3 regions of the Pseudarthrobacter sp. MDT3-1 genome follow, and region 1 is predicted to be linked to each of the others. Evidence: riboswitches for the same ligand, from Rfam matches in the RefSeq annotation. Region 1 holds a riboswitch; each other region holds the start of a gene.
The links. Region 1 has a riboswitch for thiamine pyrophosphate ahead of thiO (glycine oxidase ThiO). Riboswitches for the same ligand answer to the same signal wherever they lie in the genome.

Region 1 (6,741 bases):
CTCGATGTGGCCAGCGACCTCATTTACCGTTTAGCTTGGCGCGGAATCTCTCGCTTCCCCAAAGAGTCCTAGACTACAAATAAGAGAACCCAAGAAACTTTGATTGGCTGGGAGGCCCCCTTTTGGAAATTAAGATCGGCATTCAGAACATTGGCCGCGAAATCATATTGGAATCGGCTCAGGATGCTGACGCTGTAGCCACGGTCGTTGAAGAAGCCATCACCAAGGGCACCGAACTCCGCCTCAAGGACGACAAGGGACGCATCATCATCGTTCCCGGCAACGCCCTGGGCTACGTGGAAATCGGCGCCGAAGAGGCCCGCAAGGTCGGTTTCGGCCAGTTCTAGCACGTCCGCGGCCAGCCCCCTTTGGCGGCTGGCCGCTGCTTTCCGAGGAGATTCCATGCTTTCGCTGACCATCGTTGTCCTGGTCACAGCGGCCGCAGGCTTTGTTGTCTGGGCCAATGACAAGCGCCATACGCGGTACGGCACAGGGTTGCCCGCAGGGGTTGCCGTGGTGGTGGGCGCGGTCAGCTGGATCATTTTCATCGCGGCAGGTTTTGGCTACCAGCCGGGCCTGACGTGGATTCCCTGGGTCCTGCCCATGGCGCTCGGCACCGTCGCTGCCATCGGGACGGTCATCTACCTGGGCCGGACGCGCGAAAGCCACGATACGCGGCGGCTGACGCAGGCGCTCAAGCTTTAGGCCGCGCCCTTTTTCCTTAAGTACCCGTGACCACCACCCCAGCAGGGTGCGTGGTCACGGGTCCTTTAACCCGGCGGCTTAACCCACCGGCTGGGCTGTGGCGCCGAGCCGTGCCGCAGCCGCACTCACTGCCGCTGCAGCAGCGGCATCCCGCTCAGTGACCTCGCCGCCGGCGTCGTGGGACGTGTAGCGGAGATGGACCTTGTTGTAGCGCCACTCAAGGTCCGGATGGTGGTTCTGCTGTTCCGCGAGACGTCCGACGGCGGCAATCAGCTCCAGTGCGGCGGCCGCCGTCGGCGTCTTATAGACAGTGACCAGCCCGCCCAGCCGGTACCGCCAGTCGGGCAGCGCCTCGAGGACGGCGTCGATCCGCTCCCTGGTGAGTTTGTGTTCCTTGCCGGCCACAGCGGCCTCCTTGGCTCGTCCGGTGAGCCGCCCCGGCGTTTGGTTGAGGGCGCCAGGCCTAGAGAAAACGGCCTAGAGAAACTCTGCCCGGCCTTCCATGGCCGATGACGCCAGGGCGTGCTCGCGGCGCGGAATCCTGCCGGCCGCTTTCGCCAGCCTACCGGCGATGACGGCGTGTTTGAAGGCCTCCCCCATGAGTGCCGGGTTCTGCGCACGGGTGACGGCAGTGGCCAGCAGTACCGCATCACAGCCAAGCTCCATGGCCAGGGCGGCGTCGGATGCCGTGCCGATGCCGGCGTCCAGCACCACGGGCACCGAGGCGCGCGAGACGATCAGTTCGATGTTGTGTGGATTCAGGATTCCCAGGCCGGTGCCGATGGGCGCTCCGAGCGGCATAACCGCGGTGGCACCCAGGTTTTCCAGCCGCAGGGCCAGGACCGGGTCATCGTTGGTGTAGGCGAACACTTTGAAGCCCCGGTTAACAAGCCGTTCCGTAGCATCCACCAATTCCACGGCGTCCGGCAGCAGGGTCTGTTCGTCGGCGATGACTTCCAGCTTGATCCAGTCGGTTTCCAGCGCTTCGCGGGCCAGTTCCGCTGTCATGACCGCGTCCCGGGCGGTGAAGCAGCCGGCGGTGTTGGGCAGGATCCGGATCCCGTGGTCCACCAGGAGCTGGAAAAGGGACCCCGATTCAGCCGGCGAATAGCGCCGCATGGCCACTGTGGTCAGCTCGGTTCCGGACGCCAGGAGGGCTGCCCCCAGCCCGTCGAGGCTGGGGGCGCCACCGGTGCCCATGATGAGGCGGGAGCCGAGCTCGACGCCGTCGATGACCAGCCTGTCTGCGGCCTCGGGACGGTTATGTGTGCTGATGTTGCTGGTTACTGTCATGGTGTCAGCCTCCCTGGACTGCTGTGACCAGTTCGACGTCGTCACCTTCGGCGAGCGCCGTAACGAACCACTGGCTGCGGGGTACTACTTCGGAGTTATGGGCGACGGCGACGCCGAGTTTCTGCCCGTCTGTTGCCTGGCCGTTGGCCGCGAGGGGACGGCCAGTGATCTGGCTGATGAGGGTGGTGATGGAGGCGTCGTCCGTCACGGAATGGCGCGAGCCGTTGAGGGTGATGTTCATGCTGATTCCTTTTGTGGGTCGAGGTCCTTCGTGCTGCTGATGTCCTTGCGTGGGGCCTGTGTGCCGGCTACGTGGTGCTCTCCTGAAAAGCGGGCCGGGCTGAGGGCCCCCCATCGCGGGTCCTTCCGGCCATCCAGCAGTTCCCGGCAGGTGGCCGCCGCCGCCGGAGCAAGCAGCACTCCGTGTCGGAAGAATCCGGTGGCAATCATCAGCCCGGCAATGTCCGCTGTGTTCCCCGTCCGTGGCGCGGAAACCGGTACGCGGCCGAGGAGAGGCGCGTTGTCGGGGGTCGCTGGCCTTGCCCGCGCTGTGCATTCCAGGAGTTCAAGCTCCGAGACGGCCGGCACCAGGACCTGGGCGTCCCGCAGCAACTGGTAGACGCCGCCCGCCGAGACAGCGGCGTCGCCCGTCCCGGCGAGCGCGTCTTCTCGCTGCGTAGCCCCGATCACCACCGTGCCGTCCTGCCGGGGAACGATGTAGACCGGCACACCATGGACCATTCCGCGGACAGTGGAGGTGAGGAGCGGGCGCAGGTGCCGCGGAACAGCCAGCCGCAGGATGTCACCGTAGACGGGCCGCAGGGGCAGGTGCAGCCCACCCGGCAGGCCAGCCAGCGACCCCGCCTGCAATCCGTTGGCCACGATGGTCTCCCGGGCCTGGACAGTTCCGCCGTGGGCGAGCTTCACGCCGATGACGCGGCCGTCCTCCCAGAGCAGGGCAGCGGCACGTTGGTCAACGGCGAATCCCGCGCGGGCCCCTGCCACGGCTGTTCCTTCTCCCGGTTCGTGGATGGCCAGGACTTCCTGGAGGCACGCCACGAGTTTCCGCGGATCCACCTGGTGGTCGGCGGGGATGTCCAGGGCGCAGGATATGGCCGGGCTGAGCAGGGATTCCCTGGTCCTGGCCTCACGGACAGTCAGGGGTTCCACCACCAGGCCGCTGGCCTGCTGCACGGCCCGGAGGTCCATCAGTGCCCGGCGGTCCGCAGCGTCCGCGCCGATGGCGAGGGTCGGCGTCGTCAGATATCCCGTATCACCAGCCCCGGCCAGGGCGAGGTCCGCCGCAAAGGCAGGCCACAGGCCGGAGGATGCCAGCATCAGCTCAAGGAGGTCTTCCTCCTGGTAGTGCAGTTCGCTCACAGGGGCCAGCATGCCGGCGGCTGCCCAGCTGGCGCCGTTGCCGGGCGCGTCATCGATCAGCACGACGGAACGGCCGGACCGCCGGACTTCCCAGGCTATGGCGTGGCCGATGACTCCGCCGCCGATGACGGCCACGTCCGCGTGCAGGGCGGTGGCCGGGCTGGCTGGTGCAGGCTCAGGTGGGCTGCTTATTGCGGGGGGCATATGTTCCTTCCCTACGCCGGTACTAGCCGGATCAGGTCAAGCGGTCGGCTCTGACGCCCTCTCAGCCCGGCCGCTTTGTGACGGCTGCAACGGGCTCCCGCAGTACCCGCCCAGTTTAGGGGACTTAGGCTGGATTCCATGAACGCGCAATCCTTCGCCGCTGCAGGCACGCCCTCCGCCCCCTCCGCCGCTCCCGAATCCTTGACCGGAACAGACCCCGCCGGCGGCACAAACACCGGCCTCCCGCACAGCGTCAAGCTGTACCTGTGCACCGACGCGCGCCGGGACCGCGGGGACTTTGGCGAGTTTGTGGACGCGGCGTTTGCCGGCGGCGTGGACATCATCCAGCTCCGGGACAAGGCCATCGAGGCAGCCGAGGAGCTGGAGCTGCTGGCCGTGCTTCAGGCCGCGGCCGAACGCCACGGAAAGCTGTGGGCAGTCAATGACCGTGCCGATATCGCGCTGCTGTCCGGCGCCCCCGTCTTCCACATCGGGCAGAAGGATCTGCCGGTCGCTTCCGCCCGCACGCTGCTCGGGGCACCAGCCGCGATCGGCCTTTCCACGCACACCGCCGAGCAGATCGAAGGGGCCATCCGGCTGTCCGGTGGGCTGACTGACCAAGGCGGCCTGGACTACTTCTGCGTAGGACCGGTCTGGGCCACGCCGACGAAACCGGGCCGGGCCGCCGTCGGCCTTGACCTGGTGCGGTACGCGGCCGAAGCCGTCCGCGCTGCCGGTGGCACCCAGGCCACGCTGCCCTGGTTTGCCATCGGAGGCATCGATCTCGGCAACGTGGAGCAGGTGGTGGAGGCCGGCGCCGGCAGGATTGTTGTGGTGCGTGCCATCACCGAAGCCTCGGACCCCGCAGCGGCGGCCGTGGCACTTCTGGCGGCCCTGGACGCCGGCGCATCCTGACAATCCACCGCGTGGCGGGCGGCGGGCGTGCACGATCCGTGGAAATCGAGCTAACCTGATTTTCGTGTCACATCATAGGTTGGCCCCCAATGTCCACGAGCAGACGAACGACCTCGCGGCGGCGCTGAGCGCCCTGCGGACCGAGCTGGAACTGCCGGGGCCCTACCCGGCGGAGGCGGTCCGGGACGCGGAAGCGGCAGTGGCCGCGCACGAGTTGCCGGGTGCTGACCTGACGGAAGTGGCGTTCCTCACTATCGATCCGGCGTCGTCCACTGACCTGGACCAGGCGCTGTTCATCGAGCGTGCGGGCACTGGCTACCGGGTGCTTTACGCCATCGCTGACGTGCCGTCCTTTGTCCGCCCCGGAGGCGGACTGGACGCAGAGACCCGGCGCCGCGGCCAGACGTTCTACGCCCCTGACGGCCGTATCCCGCTGCACCCGGAAGTCATCAGCGAAGGGGCAGGCAGCCTTCTGGCCGGCCAGCTGTGTTCCGCCTACGTCTGGGAGTTCGGGCTGAACGACGCCGCGCAGGTCTCCACTGTGAGCGTCCAGAGGGCCACCATCCGGAGCCGGGCCAAGCTGAGCTACAAGGGAGTCCAGGCCGAATTCGACGCCGGGACGGCCGGCCCTGTCCTGCAGCTCCTGAAGGAAGTGGGCCTCAAGCGCGTTGAACTGGAGCGGCAGCGTGGCGGCGCCAGCCTGAACATGCCCGAGCAGGAAATCGTGCAGCTGCCCGACGGCGGCTACCGGATTGCCGCGGCGCCGCAGCTTCCGGTGGAGGACTGGAACGCCCAGATCTCCCTGATGACGGGGATGGCGGCGGCAGACCTGATGCTGGCGGGAGAAGTGGGCATCCTGCGCACCATGCCCGCCCCGGACGAGCGCTCCCTGCGTCACTTCCGTCTCCAGACTGAGGCATTGGGCAAGCCGTGGGACGGCAAGATCAGCTACGGCGAATACCTCCGCAGCCTTGACCCGACCGAACCCCGGCAACTGGCCATCCTGCACTCCGCCGGCATGCTGTTCCGCGGTGCCAGCTACACGGCGTTCGACGGCACAGTCCCGAAAGACGCCATCCAGTCCGCCATCGGCGCTGCCTATGCCCACACCACGGCACCGCTCCGGCGTCTGATCGACCGTTTTGTCCTGGTGATCTGCGAAGCCCTGAGCAATGGCAAGCCTGTACCGGCCTGGGCTCGGGAAGCCCTGCCGTCCCTGCCGGAGATCATGGCCGGATCCGACCAGCTGGCATCGCGGATGGAACGCATGGCGCTGGACACCGTGGAGGCCGCACTCCTGGTCACCCATGTGGGCCAGGAGTTCGAGGCGATCGTGATTTCCGGCTCCAAGCCGCAGAAGGACAACGGCAACGGGAAAAACGGCAACGGCACCAAGAACGGAGCCGCAAAAAATGGAAACGGCCCCTCGGGGATCATCCAGATCGCCGAACCCGCCGTGACGGCCCGGTGCGGCGGCGACCTGGAATCCGGCACCAAAGTGCGGGTCCGCCTGATCTCGTCCGATATCGCCGCCCGCGAGGTCCACTTCGAGCTGCTGGCCTGAACGATTTCCGCGCTGCCTGATCGGCCCAAAGCCGGGATTCAGGGTCCGTGCGGCTAGACTGAAGAAGTAGATATGGATGCCCGGTCGTTGATTTCCTTGATTTGAATTCAACAAGCCCGCCCCTACGCGATCTTGAGATGCACCCGTTGGTCACCAGTGCCAGCATTTTGATAGCCCGCGATCGGCTTCCACTGGATTTGCTTGCGCGCTTCGAGCGTGCTCCGGAACGGCCACTTTGGCCGGCCCGTTGAGCAGGCAGCGCCAATGCCCGAATGAATAAGGAAACTCCCCTGTGAGTGAATTGCATACCCACCAGATCCTGACTGACGACTCCGGCATCGAGACGATCGAACCTGAAGAAACCATCATCTCGGACGAGAAGCCGCACGAGATCGAGGAGAAATCCTTCGCTGACTACAACGTCCGCGCCGACATCGTGGAGTCCCTCGCCGACGCCGGGATCACCCACCCCTTCCCCATCCAGGCCATGACCCTGCCGGTGGCGCTTTCGGGCCACGACATCATCGGGCAGGCCAAGACCGGCACCGGCAAGACCCTCGGCTTCGGCATTCCCGCGCTGCAGCGCGTGGTGGGTCCGGACGACGCCGGCTACGACAAGCTCGCCGTTCCGGGTGCACCGCAGGCCCTGGTTATCGTGCCCACGCGCGAGCTGGCCGTCC
Region 2 (6,741 bases), on a different contig from region 1:
CGCCCGCTGACCGATTCGGTCCAGATCCCGGCCTTGCGCTCTGCCTCGAGCTCGGCGCGGGCGGCGGCCTTGGCCTCACGGCGTTCCACCTGCTCGTCCCGCTTCTGCCCGCGGGTGGGCCGGTCGCCGATGTCGGCGAAGCGGACGTCGGTGCCACGCGGTGCCGCCAGCAGTTCTGCACCGGCCATCATGGTGGGCTCCCAGTCGAAGACAACGCCGTCGTCCTCGCCGATCACCACGGTGTCACCGGGCACGGCGCCCTGCTTGAACAGTTCGTTTTCGACGCCGAGCTTCGCCAGGCGGTCGGCGAGATAGCCGATGGCTTCCTCGTTGGTGAAGTCGGTCTGCTTAACCCAGCGGACGGGCTTGTCGCCCAGGACGCGGAAGAGCGGCTCGAGGTTCTTTTCCTCGCGGCGGATCTTGAAGCCGGATTCGTTGACGGCGCGGGGCCGCAGAACGGGAGGCTGGACCTTGGGCGGGGCGGCTGCGAGGGCGGCACGGGCAGCCTGGACGATTTCCGCCATGGCGAAGCCGAGCTGGCGGAGACCCTCGTGGCTGGTAGCCGAGATTTCGAAGACCCGGTAGCCGCGTGACTCCAGTTCCGGGCGGACAAATTCAGCCATGTCCTTGCCGTCCGGGAGGTCCACCTTGTTCAGGGCCACCAGGCGCGGACGGTGGTTTAGCGGAACCACTTCGCCGTCGGCACCGGCATAACTCATATCCACGGAGTATTTTTCCAGCTCGGCCTCGATGATGGCCAGGTCCGCCAAAGGGTCACGGTCCGATTCAAGCGTGCCGCAGTCCAGCACGTGCACCAGGGCGGCGCAGCGCTCCACGTGGCGCAGGAAGTGGTGGCCAAGACCCTTGCCTTCGCTGGCGCCCTCGATGAGGCCCGGGACGTCCGCAATGGTGAAGCGGACATCGCCGGACTGGACAACACCCAGGTTCGGGATCAGCGTGGTAAAGGGGTAATCGGCGATCTTGGGCCGCGCGGCGGACATGGCCGCGATCAGGCTGGATTTGCCGGCAGAGGGGAAACCCACCAGCGCGATGTCGGCGATGGACTTCAGTTCCAGCACAATGTCACGGGCGTCACCCTCGATGCCCAGCAGGGCGAAGCCCGGGGCACGGCGCTTCTGCGAGGACAGCGAAGCATTGCCCAGGCCGCCCAGGCCGCCGGCGGCCGCCACATACTCGGCGCCTTCGCCGACCAGGTCCGCCAGGACGGTGCCGTCCTTGGACTTGACCACGGTGCCGTCCGGTACGGGCAGGATGAGGGTCTCGCCGCTCTTGCCACCCCGCCAGTCACCCATGCCGGGGCCACCGTTGGTGGCATGGCGGTGCGGGGCGTGGTGGTAGTCAAGCAGCGTGGTGGTCTGGTGATCAACGCGCAGGATGACATCGCCGCCGTCGCCGCCGTTGCCGCCGTCGGGACCGCCCAGGGGCTTGAACTTCTCCCGGTGGACAGAGACACACCCGTGGCCGCCGGTACCGCCGGATACGTGCAGTACTACCCGGTCTACAAAGCTCGCCACGTGGATCTCCTCAGTGCTGTTTTCCTGTACGCCCAAAGGCGACAAGACGATTGTAATGCGGTTAAAAGAACAGTGGAGCGGACCAAAATGGCCCGCTCCACCGCTTCAGAACTATTTGTTACTCTGCAGCTGCAGCAGCAACGATGTTAACAACGCGGCGACCGCGGCGGGTGCCGAACTGGACAGCTCCCGGGGCCAGTGCGAACAGTGTGTCGTCGCCGCCACGTCCAACGCCGGCGCCCGGGTGGAAGTGGGTGCCACGCTGGCGAACGATGATCTCGCCTGCGGAAACTACCTGGCCGCCGAAGCGCTTGACGCCGAGGTACTGGGCGTTGGAGTCACGACCGTTGCGAGTGGAACTCGCGCCTTTTTTATGTGCCATTTGAAATGCCTGCCTTTAAATTCTGGGGAATCTGCTGAAGAACCTGAACAGTAACGAAGAGTTACTTGATACCCGTGATCTTGACCTTGGTCAATTCCTGACGGTGACCCTGGCGCTTCTTGTAACCGGTCTTGTTCTTGAACTTCTGGATGACGATCTTCGGACCACGGAGGTCTTCGAGGATCTCAGCCGTAACCGTTACCTTGGCCAGGTCCGCAGCAGCAGAGGTGACTTTGTCACCGTCTACCAGGAGCAGTGCGGGCAACTCAAAGGTGCTGCCGGCTCCACCGGGGACGCGGTTCAGGGTAACGAAGTCTCCAACGGAAACCTTCTCTTGGCGGCCGCCTGCGCGGACAATCGCGTACACCACTTGGGAACTCACTTCTCTCGACGTTTATTACTAAATTTGCGTGCTGAACCCTGTTCCATAATTGGCTGGGTTCTCGCTGTGCCTCAACGCCGTGGGGTCGTAACCCAAGTGTTGGCGTAAGCACCGAAGATCTAGAATACGCTAATTTTGCCTTCGGCCGCAAATGAGGCTGGTTACGGCAGGTTGTCTGTGATAGGACCCACAAGCAGGTACTGCACTGACAATCCAAAACCGTGCCCGACTATCGTACAGGCCGCACGGGCCCCAGCCAGTCAGGAATGAATTCGCGGCGCGTCGAAGAATTCCACCTCGAACCGGCACGACTGCCTGAAAGCCACCAGCATCGCCGCCTGTTCATCCGCGGAAGCACTCCGACCGGCGTCGTCACCAAAGTCGATGGCGTAGCGCGTGGCCTGGGCGAAATCCTCGTCAGCATAGGCCCGCAGCCAGTCGGCATAAGGATGTGCTGCCGGGGCACCCGCAGCCAGGAACTCCGCGTGGAGAGTCTGTCCCACTTCGGCATACAGCCAGAAGCACGGCAGTACCGCCGCCACGAGGACCGCGTAGCTGCCTGAGGCCGAGGCCGCCAGCAGGTGGTCCACGTAGGACTTGGTGACAGGTCCCAGGACGGAGTCCACTGTCCTGGTGCTTAGCCACGTGCGGTGCAGTTCGGACTCGACCTCAAGGCATTGCTGGGCCGACTTTGCCCAGAACAGCTGGGCGGCTTCCGTGGGCGCCAGCGCACTGGCCCGGGCAAGGACCCGCGAATAGCCGTTGAGGTAGATGGCGTCCTGGGCGAGGTAATAGGCGAACTGTTCCTCAGCCAAAGTGCCGGCCGCCAGGTCGCGGATGAAATCCAGCCCGTAGATGGCTGCAAGATCCGGCTCCGACGCCCGCCGCAGCGTCTCTGCGAATTCGCCGGCTGCCGGAACCTGTTGCATGTGGTGGAAGTGGTTGATGGGGCCGTTGCCCGCGCCCACCTCAAGTTGGTCAGCGGCCTGCAGCGCGCCCACCAGCCAGGGCTTCACTTGCCGTAGTGCGGCTTCCCAGTCCCCCAACCGGGCCTGGGCCGTGGCCATGGCCGATGACAGTGAGCAGCCGGTGCCGTGGCTGTTGCGCGTGGGGATCCTGTCCCCGCTCACTTCCACCACTTCCTGGGCGAGCAGCCCGGCAGCGTTGACCAGGGCATCCGGGCACGCACCGCCGTCGAGATGGCCGCCCTTGACCAGGACAGTGGCACCGGTCGCGGCGGACAACCGCTGTCCCTGCCCGAGCGCGTCGTGCCATTCCCTCGCCTGCGGCTCCCCCACCAGGATGGCCAGTTCGGCCAGGTTGGGGGTGATCAGGTCCGCGAGCGGGAGCAGCTCCCGCAGGGCCGCCTCGGCAGACCCCTGCAGTAGCCGGTCGCCGCTTGTGGCCACCATCACCGGATCAAGAACGACGACGGCGGGACGCACCTTTTCCAGCCAGTCGCGGACCACGCCTATCACCGCAGCGTCGCCCAGCATGCCGATCTTGACCGCGTCGATGGTGATGTCATCGCTGATGGCATCGAGCTGCTGGCCCAGGAAGGACGCAGGCGGAACGTGAACCGCCTGGACCCCCCGGGTGTTTTGGACTGTCAGTGCGGTGATGGCCGCCATGCCGTAGCCGCCAAGAGCCGCGATGCTTTTGAGGTCGGCCTGGACGCCGGCGCCACCTGAAGGGTCCGATCCGGCAATGGACAGCACCCGCGGAACGTCACGCAGCACCTGGACGTTGGCAGTCCGGCCTGGCGCGGGCAGGACCTCAGCCCCGGTTGCTGAGGATCCCTGTAGAGCCGCCGCGGGCGTTGCAGGAGGAAGGACAGAAGTTGAAGCCAAAGGAGACATCCCTTCGCCGGTGCTAACCGGACAGGTTCAACGGGTGTGGATCTCAGCCGGCTCTCTGCGCGGCACCCCGTGTCAGTCACCAGCCTAGCGTTCCTCGCGACTTAACGCCGGACGCCCGGACGCAGCCTGTGATTCACAGGCACATCCAGGCGCCGTTGTATTGGCTTGCCCTACTGCTTGGTCAGAGCTCCGAGGCCGGAACTCCTACGCCCAGGATGATGGGCGCGTTGGCGGCAACCGGCTTGTCGGCCACAGGAGCCTTGACGGGCTCCGGCGCCTTGGCGGCGTGGGTGTGTCCGGCGGCAGCCGCCGGAGCGGCTTCGTGATGCTCTACGGACGTGGCGTTGGCTGCGCCCTGGGCACGGCTGGCACTCCGGTTCCGCCGGGGACGGCGGGCGCGGGGCTCCTCGGTGTGATCGGAGTAATCCCTCTCCGCCGCGGCTGGCTGCTGCTGGCGGGCAGGTTCGGCCGCCCGGCTTTCAGTTGCCTGGACTGCCGGCGGCGTGCTCTCCGCTACAGGAGCCCGCTCACCAAGGTGGGCGAAGGCCTCCGCGAGGCGGTCAAGTGTCAGGGCAGGTGCGTGCGGCTGGTCATCGTGGTGCGCCACGAACGGAAGCACCACCTGCTCGCCGCCGAATGTCAGCACTGCGGCCGGGCGGCCGTTGGAGTCCGTTTCGGACTGCCCAACCGGAGCCGGCACCGGAGCCGCAGACTGCCGGCCCGCGGCAGCTGATGCGTGAGCCACCTCGTCGTCATGCAGATGCGCAGCGTGGGCCGCGGCCGCAATGTTCGCAAGCGCTGCCCGCGTGGCCTCCGCCTTCGCATGGCGCTCGGCATCGCTGGCTTCCGGGTGGACCGTGTGGATCTGCACCGGAGCTGCCGGTGCTGTTTCCAGCGGCTGGCCGCCCCGTCCGCGACGGCGCTTCCGGTCAGTGCGGCCACCCGGCTGGCTGTCCGGGCGCTGGCTGTCAGTCCGCACGCTGTCGGTGCGCTGGGCTTCCGGGCGGCTGTCAACCCGCTGCACGTGGTGCTCCGCGGCTACCGTGTTGGCGCGGCGGTGTTCCACGGGGTCGTCGTGGGTGACAATTCCACGGCCTGCACAGGTTTCACACTGCTCGCCGAAGACTTCCAGAAGCCCGGTGCCCATGCGCTTGCGCGTCATCTGCACGAGGCCCAGCGAGGTCACTTCGGCCACCTGATGCTTGGTCCGGTCGCGGCCCAGGCATTCCACCATGCGGCGCAGGACAAGGTCGCGGTTGGATTCGAGGACCATATCGATGAAGTCGATAACGATGATGCCGCCGATGTCGCGGAGCCGGAGCTGCCGGACCACTTCTTCAGCTGCCTCGAGGTTGTTCTTGGTGACGGTTTCCTCGAGGTTGCCGCCGCTGCCGGTGAACTTGCCGGTATTGACGTCCACCACGGTCATGGCTTCGGTGCGGTCAATGACCAGCGAACCGCCCGAAGGCAGGAAGACCTTGCGTTCCAGGGCCTTGTGGATCTGCTCATCGATCCGCCACGCAGCGAAGATGTCCTGGTCCTTGGTCCACTTTTCCAGGCGGCCCACGAGGTCCGGGGCCACGTAGGTGACGTAGGCCTCGATGGTGTCCCAGGCCTCTTCACCGGAGACGATCAGCTTGGAGAAGTCCTCGTTGAAGACATCACGGACTACCTTGATGGTGAGGTCAGGTTCGCCGTAGAGCAGCTCCGGCGCGAGGATCTTGGTGGACGTGGACTGGCTTTCGATGCCCTCCCACTGGGCCCGCAGCCGGTTGATGTCGTGCGTGAGCTCCTCTTCCGAGGCGCCTTCGGCAGCGGTGCGGACGATGACGCCGGCGTGCTCCGGGAGGCGGTCCTTGAGGATGCGCTTGAGGCGGTTTCGCTCGACGTCGGGCAGTTTGCGGGAGATTCCGGTCATGGAGCCGCCGGGCACATAGACCAGGTAGCGGCCGGGCAGCGAGATCTGGCTGGTCAGGCGTGCACCCTTGTGGCCCACGGGATCCTTGGTGACCTGGACCAGGACGGTGTCGCCGGACTTGAGCGCGTTTTCGATCCGGCGCTGCTTGCCTTCGAGGTTAACGGCCTCCCAGTTCACTTCACCGGCATACAGGACGGCGTTGCGGCCGCGTCCGATGTCAACAAACGCCGCTTCCATGGACGGCAGTACGTTCTGCACCTTGCCGAGGTAGACGTTGCCGATCAGGGAGTCCTGCTGGGTCTTGGAGACAAAGTGCTCGGCCAGGACGCCGTCTTCGAGGACGCCGATCTGGATTCTGTCGTCGCGCTGGCGGACGATCATCTGCCGGTCAACCGATTCGCGGCGGGCCAGGAACTCGGCCTCGGTGATGACGGTGCGGCGGCGGCCGGTGTCGCGGGATTCGCGGCGGCGCTGCTTCTTGGCTTCGAGGCGGGTGGAACCCTTGACAGACGTGACGCGGTTGTTGACCGGCGCTTCGGTCGCGGCGCGCGGCGCGCGGACACGGGTCACCGTGTTGGGCGGGTCGTCGCCTTCGCCTCCGGTCAGTTCCAGATCCTGGTCGCCACGGCGGCGGCGACGGCGACGACGGGACGTCACGCCCTCAT
Region 3 (6,741 bases), on a different contig from region 1:
GGACGCCCCGGTGTCGATCTTCCACCCCACCTACCTCATCCTTGTGGCCGGAGTGTCCAACGCGTTCCTGTCCGGGGATCTTTTCAACCTCTATGTCGGCTTCGAAATCCTGCTGACGGCAAGCTATGTCCTGATGACCCTGGGTGGGACCGGCCCCCGCATCCGCGCCGGCGTCACCTACGTGGTGGTGTCCGTGGTGTCCTCGGTGCTGTTCCTGATCTCCATCGCCATGGTTTACGGGGCCACCGGCACCGTGAACATGGCCGATCTCGCCGTCAAGCTCGCGGACCTGGACGAAGGAACCCGCACCCTGCTCCATGTCATGCTCCTGGTGGCCTTCGGCATCAAGGCGGCCGTTTTTCCGTTGTCCTTCTGGCTGCCGGACTCCTATCCCACCGCCCCTGCGCCGGTCACGGCCGTGTTCGCGGGCCTGCTGACCAAGGTGGGCGTCTATGCGATGGTGCGTACCGAAACCCTGCTGTTTCCCGGTGACAGCCTGGACACGCCGCTGATGGTGGCGGCGCTGCTGACCATGGTGGTGGGAATCCTGGGCGCCCTGGCCCAGAGCGACATCAAGCGTCTGCTGTCCTTCACCTTGGTCAGCCACATCGGATACATGGTGTTCGGCCTGGCCATGTCTTCGGTGGCCGGACTGGGTGCCGCCGTGTTCTACGTGGCCCACCACATCACCATCCAAACAAGCTTGTTCCTGGTCACCGGGCTGATTGAACGCCGTGGCGGCAGTTCATCCGTGGACCGGCTGGCGGGCCTCGCCAAGCTGTCACCCATCCTGGCCCTGCTGTTCTTTATCCCCGCCATGAACCTTGCCGGGATCCCGCCGTTCTCCGGTTTCCTGGGGAAAGTGGGGCTCATCCAGGCGGGCATCGAACTGGGCACACCCCTGGCCTACGCCCTGGTGATCGGCGGTGTGGTCACCAGCCTCCTGACCCTGCTGGCCGTCGCGCGCGTCTGGAACCGCGCCTTCTGGCGCAAGCCCTCGGACGCCGAGCACCCGGACCCCGTCCTGCTGGCCGAGCCGGAGGATTCGGACACCGGCAGCCGGGCCGGCCGCAAGAACGTCACGCTGCTGCCCCGCACCATGGTGGGCTCAACCCTGGGCCTGGTGGTCCTGGGCGTCTCGCTCACTGTTTTCGCGGGCCCGCTGTTCACAGTCTCGGACCAGGCCGCCCACGAAATGCTGGACCGGTCCGCCTACATCCAGGCCGTGCTGGGCGAGGACACGGACGTTCCCCCGCTGGCCCTGAAAAACGGTGGGGGCAAATGAGCCGCCGCCGGATTTCCCTCCGCCAGGAACTGCCCCTGCTGGTATGGCTGGTGCTTGTCTGGGGCGCCCTGTGGCAGGACTTCAGCCCCGGCAACCTGCTCTTCGGCGCGTTGCTGGCGGTGCTCGTGGCCCGGATATTCTATCTGCCGCCGGTGGAACTCAGCGGCCGGTTCAACATTCTTTATGCAGTGCCATTTGCCCTGCGTTTCCTGGGCAGGGTGGCGGCAGCCAGCGTCGAGGTCATGTACCTGGCGGCGGTCCGCGGCCCGCGGGTCATCAACGCCGTCGTCGCTGTTCCGTTGCGGAGCCACCAGGACCTGATGGTCACCGCCACCGGGCACGTGATCTCGCTGATCCCGGGCTCCCTGGTGGTGGAAGTGGACCGGTCAACGTCCACCCTCTACCTCCACGCGCTCAACGTCAGCAGCCCGGAAGAAGTGGAAAGCCTGCGCAAGGAAGTCCGCTCCATCGAAGCGGGCCTGATCAGGATCATGGGCACCCGCGAAGAACTCGAAGCAATCCGGCAGGAGGCCGCAGCATGATGCAGACCGTCCTGGCTGTCACGGCAGTCATTCTTTCGCTGGCGGCGGCAGGAGCCATCATCAGGATCTCCCGCGGCCCGTCGCTGCTGGACCGGGTGCTGGCCTCCGACGTCCTGCTCGCAATCCTCGGCGCTGCCCTGTGCATCGACATGGCCGTTAACCGGCACCTGAACAACCTGATGCTGCTGGTGGCGCTGTCCGTGGTTGGCTTCATCGGTTCGGTGACCGTTGCGCGCTTCGTGGCCGACCGGCGGGAGCAAGCCAATGAATCCTGAGGCCAGCGTGGTTGACAATGTCATCGACACCGTCTCGGCGGTGTTCCTGGTGGTGGGTGCCCTTATGTCGCTCGCCGCCGCTGTGGGCCTGCTCCGCTTCCCGGATCTGCTGAGCCGCATGCACGCGGCCACCAAGCCCCAGGTGCTGGGTCTGTTCCTGCTCCTGGCGGCGATCGGCCTGCAGCTGCGCAGCTGGTGGGTGTGGCCGGTGCTGCTGGTGGCCTGGATTTTCCAGCTGCTGACGGTGCCGATTTCCGCCCATATGGTGGGCCGCGCCGGGTACCGCACCAAACACCTGCACCGCGAGCTGCTCAGCTCCGATGAACTCGAGGCCGTGGTTCAGAAGGCGGCCCAGTCGGCCCGGGATGAGTCGTCCAGGGATGAAGCGTCTGACGGCGGCCGGCGGGACTGAGCGTCACGCGCAGCCCCCAGCGTCCCTTGTGAGTTCACCTTCCAGATACTGCGGGCATCTCGGCCGGTTTGAACCGATTAGCTGGACGGTGAAACTCAGGGGATGGTGATGCGGTCAGACGATGTCCTGGGACTTGGCGAAGCGGGTGATGGCCCGCTGCGTGCCGCGGTTGGCGAGCACCTGGATGATAGTGCTGACCGAGGCCGAGATGAGCGCGAACGTCAGCGCCGAGCGAAGGCTCGTGGGGGTGTCTTCATCCCTGCCGGTCGGGGGCTTCCGGCCGGTGGACTTTTCCCATACGGTATTGACCATCTTGGTGCCGACGAATCCGGCGCCGAGGCTGATTGCAGTGCCGAGCAGCTTGATGAACAGGTTCATTCGTTGAACTCCTTTTGAGCGGATCCGGGATTGTCTTTAGCCTAACCCGCATGCATGGACTCCAGAATCTCCCGCAGGGCCTCCACCACGAGATCATGGTCCTGTTGCTGGGGCAGGCCCGAGACCGTTACCGTGGCCACTGCACCCACACCGGTGACGTAGACCGGGAAGCAGCCGCCGTGCGGGGCATAGGTGGACTCGTCGAACCAGCCGTGGTCCTCGATCCGGCCGCCGTGCAGCCTGCCGCGGAGGCCCGCCAGCAGCGACGGGATCTCATACCTGGCGGCGGTGCGCTGCTTGGCCCGGACCCAGTGCTCGTTGTCCGGGGTGGCGCCGTCCAAGGCCACGTGGAACAGGACCTGGTCACCCTTGGTGATGTCGATCGCGATGGGCAGCTTCCGGCTCTTGCCCAGCTCCACCAGGAGCAGCCCGAGGTTGAGGGAGTCGTCCTTGCTGAAATGCGGAAACTGCAGCTCGTTGATCTCGGCTTCGACCCGGGCAATCAGGGCCTCAAGCAGCCCCGCCGGCTGGGGCACTGTCGAATCGGGATTGAACGCAGTCACAGTCGGGTTGTTGGCAGTCATGGCCCACAATCTACCCCGCCCGCGGTGTAAACTGGAGCACGCCCATCAGGGCAGATTTATTACGACAGGGGAGCGCCGCCGTCGGACATCACTGGCATTGCCAGGGAACCGCAGGTGGGCGCTGAGAGTGCGGACAGCCGCAGACCCTCGAACCTGATCCGGTTAGTACCGGCGCAAGGGAGTCGAGTTCTCGAAGTGTCCGGAAACGGCGGCAGCGCCGCACGCCGGGGCACTTTCCCCTCCTGTTCCTCAGGAGGACCAAAATGACAACTGCAGCAATCAAAAAGACCGGCAATACCTGGCGTGTTGTGGACATCGTGGTGGCGGCGCTCATCGCCATCACCGGCGGCGTGATCTTCTGGGCCTGGTCCCAGGGCGCCGGCATCGTCTCCGCCCCCATGAACGCCGTTTACCCCCCGCTGACCGGCCTGATCGCCGGTGGCTGGATGATCCCGGCAGTGCTGGGCATGCTCATCATCCGCAAACCCGGCGCGGCGCTCTTCTGCGAAGCGGTGGCCGCCACCGGCGAACTCATCATGGGCTCGCAGTACGGCGCCACCGTGCTGATCTCCGGACTCCTCCAGGGCCTGGGCGCCGAACTGGTGTTCTTCCTGCTGGTGTACGGCAACTTCCGGTTCAAGTCCTTCCTGCACCAGAAGTACAACCTCATCGCCGCGCTGCTGGCCGGTGCCGGCGCGGGCCTGTTCTGCGGCCTCAATGACTCGTTCCTGCCGTGGGGCTGGAACATCGCCTACGAGCCCGCCGACAAGCTCGCGTACATCGCGTTCTGCACCATCTCCGGCGCGGTGATTGCGGGCGCGCTGTCCTGGATCGCCACCCGCGGCCTGGCCAGGACCGGCGTGCTGAGCTCGTTCGCATCCCGGAAGGCAGCTTCGGAGCCCGTCTTCAACTGATGACCGCTTCCGACGCCGGCGCTTCCGGAGTACGCCCCGCCGCGGTGTCCGCCCGTGGCTGGGGCTGGTGGCATGCCGGACGTTCCGCCCCCGCCGTCCGGGGGCTCGACCTCGACATCGCTCCCGGCGAGCGGGTGCTGCTGCTGGGCCCATCGGGCGCGGGCAAGTCAACGCTGCTGCATGCGCTCGCAGGAGTGCTGGGGGATGAAGGGGACGACGCCGACGAAACCGGTTCGCTGCTGATCGACGGTGTGGTGCCGCGCGGGCAGCGCGGCCGCTCGGGACTGATGCAGCAGGATCCGGAAACGCAGGTGGTTCTTTCGCGCCTGGGCGACGACGTCGCCTTCGGCGCCGAGAACCTCGCCGTTCCGCGGGACGAGATCTGGCGCCGCGTCCATGAAGCGCTCGACGACGTCGGGCTGCGAAGTGCCGGGGGCGGCGGTTTGAACGCCGGCGGGCTCCCGCTGGACCACCCGACGTCGGCCCTGTCCGGCGGGCAGAAGCAGCGCCTGGCGCTGGCCGGGATCCTCGCGATGCGGCCCGGGCTGATCCTGCTGGATGAGCCCACCGCGAACCTGGATCCCGCCGGCGTGCTGGAAGTCCGCGACGCCGTGGGCCGCTGCCTGGACAAAACCGGAGCCACCCTCGTTGTGGTGGAACACCGTGTGTCCGTCTGGAAGGACCTGGTGGACCGGATTGTGGTGCTGCAGCCGGGCTCGGCAGCGGGTTCCGCTGCTTCCCCCGCTACGTCCGCAGTCCTGCTGGACGGGCCGCCGGACCAGGTGCTTGTGGAGGCGCGGGACATGCTGATCGGCGCGGGTGTCTGGGTGCCGGGCTATGTTCCGGCAACCCGCCGCCGCGTGTCCGCAGGCTCAGGTGACCTGCTGCTGGCGGCCGAGGACCTTGCCGTCTCCCGCGAGCGTCCGCGGCGCCGCGGCTTCCGGACGATCCCGCCCGTACCGGTGCAGCAGGGCATCACGGCCCTGGTCCGTTCCGGCCAGGCACTCACCGTCACGGGGCCCAACGGCGCCGGAAAGTCAACGTTTGCGCTGACGCTCGCCGGACTTCTTGCGCCGGTGGCGGGAAAGGTGTCGGCCGCCGTCGAGCTCTCCGAGGGGGCCGGGATCGATCCCTTCAAATGGAAAGCCAACCAGCTGATTTCCCGCATCGGAACCGTCTTCCAGGAGCCTGAGCACCAGTTTGTCACCGGCCGTGTGCTGGACGAGCTGATGTTCGGTCCGCGGCATCTGGGACATGGCGAGGAACGGGTTGATGAGCTGCTGGAACGGCTGCGCCTGACGCACCTGGTGGACGCCAATCCGTACACGCTGTCCGGTGGCGAAAAGCGGCGCCTGTCGGTGGCCACCGTCCTCGCGGCCCACCCTCGTGTGCTGGTGCTCGACGAGCCGACGTTCGGCCAGGATGCCAACACCTGGGCCGAGCTCGCATCGTTCCTCTCGGAACTGCTCGACGCCGGGACCTCAGTGGTTTCCGTGACCCACGACCAGGAATTCAGCGCCGTCCTGGGCGGGGCCGAACTGCGGCTGGGCCCGGCCTCGCGCGGCGGCGCCCGCCAGGAAGCAGGTGCGGCATGAGGGATGCCCTGACCCTCCGCAACAACCACGGGCTGCTGACGCGCGCCAACCCGCTGGCCAAGTTCGCCGTCGTCTTCCTCATCACCCTGGTGCTGGCGCTCTCCATCGACTGGGTGTCTGCCTCGGTGGCGCTTGCGGCGGAACTGGCGCTCTTTCCGTTGGCTGGCCTCACGCTGCGCCTCTTGTGGCAGCGCGGCTGGCCGCTCATCCTCGCGGCAGCCCTGGGCGGCTGGAGCACGGCGATCGTCGCGGCGGACAGCGGCGCTGTGCTGCTCGACGTCGGGATCTGGTCCATCAGCGAGGGTTCCCTGCAGCTGGGAATCGGTTTTATGCTGCGCGGGCTCGCGATTGCCCTGCCGGCGATCCTGCTCATGACCTGCACAGATCCCACCGACCTCGCCGATGCGCTGGCCCAGAAGGCCCGGCTGCCGCACCGTTTTGTCCTTGGCACGCTGGCAGCGATGCGGCTCGTGGGACTTATGGCCGAGGAGTGGCAGACCATCGGCATGGCGCGGCGGGCCCGCGGAGTCGGCTCGCAGGGCAGCCCGCTGCAACGGCTGCGGGCCACCCTCGGGCAGAGCTTCGGGCTCCTGGTCCAGGCCATCCGCCGGGCGTCCCGGCTGGCCATCACCATGGAAGCGCGCGGTTTTGGCGCGGGGCATAGGACGTGGGCGCGGGAATCCACGTATTCGCGGCTGGATGCCTGGGTGCTGGCGGGCGGCGTGCTGATCGCAGCGGCTGCGGTGGTTTCCGCGG

Region 2: it holds a riboswitch for thiamine pyrophosphate, as region 1 does, so the genes downstream of both, thiD (bifunctional hydroxymethylpyrimidine kinase/phosphomethylpyrimidine kinase) here and thiO (glycine oxidase ThiO) in region 1, are expected to answer to the same signal.
Region 3: it holds a riboswitch for thiamine pyrophosphate, as region 1 does, so the genes downstream of both, ACX80X_RS04850 (ECF transporter S component) here and thiO (glycine oxidase ThiO) in region 1, are expected to answer to the same signal.

What each region holds. Positions count from the first base shown of each region.
Region 1 covers NZ_JBTNDX010000002.1:165,658-172,398, forward strand. The annotation lists gene ACX80X_RS02090 (TetR/AcrR family transcriptional regulator) at 1-72, shown strand, start outside; gene ACX80X_RS02095 (DUF3107 domain-containing protein) at 123-347, shown strand; gene ACX80X_RS02100 (hypothetical protein) at 403-705, shown strand; gene ACX80X_RS02105 (4a-hydroxytetrahydrobiopterin dehydratase) at 784-1,110, opposite strand; gene ACX80X_RS02110 (thiazole synthase) at 1,183-1,998, opposite strand; gene thiS (sulfur carrier protein ThiS) at 2,003-2,239, opposite strand; gene thiO (glycine oxidase ThiO) at 2,236-3,582, opposite strand; TPP riboswitch at 3,573-3,693, opposite strand; gene thiE (thiamine phosphate synthase) at 3,721-4,497, shown strand; gene ACX80X_RS02130 (RNB domain-containing ribonuclease) at 4,562-6,061, shown strand; gene ACX80X_RS02135 (DEAD/DEAH box helicase) at 6,354-6,741, shown strand, end outside.
Region 2 covers NZ_JBTNDX010000006.1:144,173-150,913, forward strand. The annotation lists gene obgE (GTPase ObgE) at 1-1,535, opposite strand, end outside; gene rpmA (50S ribosomal protein L27) at 1,654-1,917, opposite strand; gene rplU (50S ribosomal protein L21) at 1,979-2,287, opposite strand; gene thiD (bifunctional hydroxymethylpyrimidine kinase/phosphomethylpyrimidine kinase) at 2,560-4,158, opposite strand; TPP riboswitch at 4,141-4,238, opposite strand; gene ACX80X_RS06760 (Rne/Rng family ribonuclease) at 4,340-6,741, opposite strand, start outside.
Region 3 covers NZ_JBTNDX010000004.1:186,678-193,418, reverse strand. The annotation lists gene ACX80X_RS04880 (Na+/H+ antiporter subunit D) at 1-1,285, shown strand, start outside; gene ACX80X_RS04875 (Na+/H+ antiporter subunit E) at 1,282-1,827, shown strand; gene ACX80X_RS04870 (monovalent cation/H+ antiporter complex subunit F) at 1,824-2,102, shown strand; gene mnhG (monovalent cation/H(+) antiporter subunit G) at 2,092-2,514, shown strand; gene ACX80X_RS04860 (DUF4235 domain-containing protein) at 2,629-2,892, opposite strand; gene ACX80X_RS04855 (heme-degrading domain-containing protein) at 2,934-3,476, opposite strand; TPP riboswitch at 3,533-3,674, shown strand; gene ACX80X_RS04850 (ECF transporter S component) at 3,740-4,390, shown strand; gene ACX80X_RS04845 (ABC transporter ATP-binding protein) at 4,390-5,985, shown strand; gene ACX80X_RS04840 (energy-coupling factor transporter transmembrane component T family protein) at 5,982-6,741, shown strand, end outside.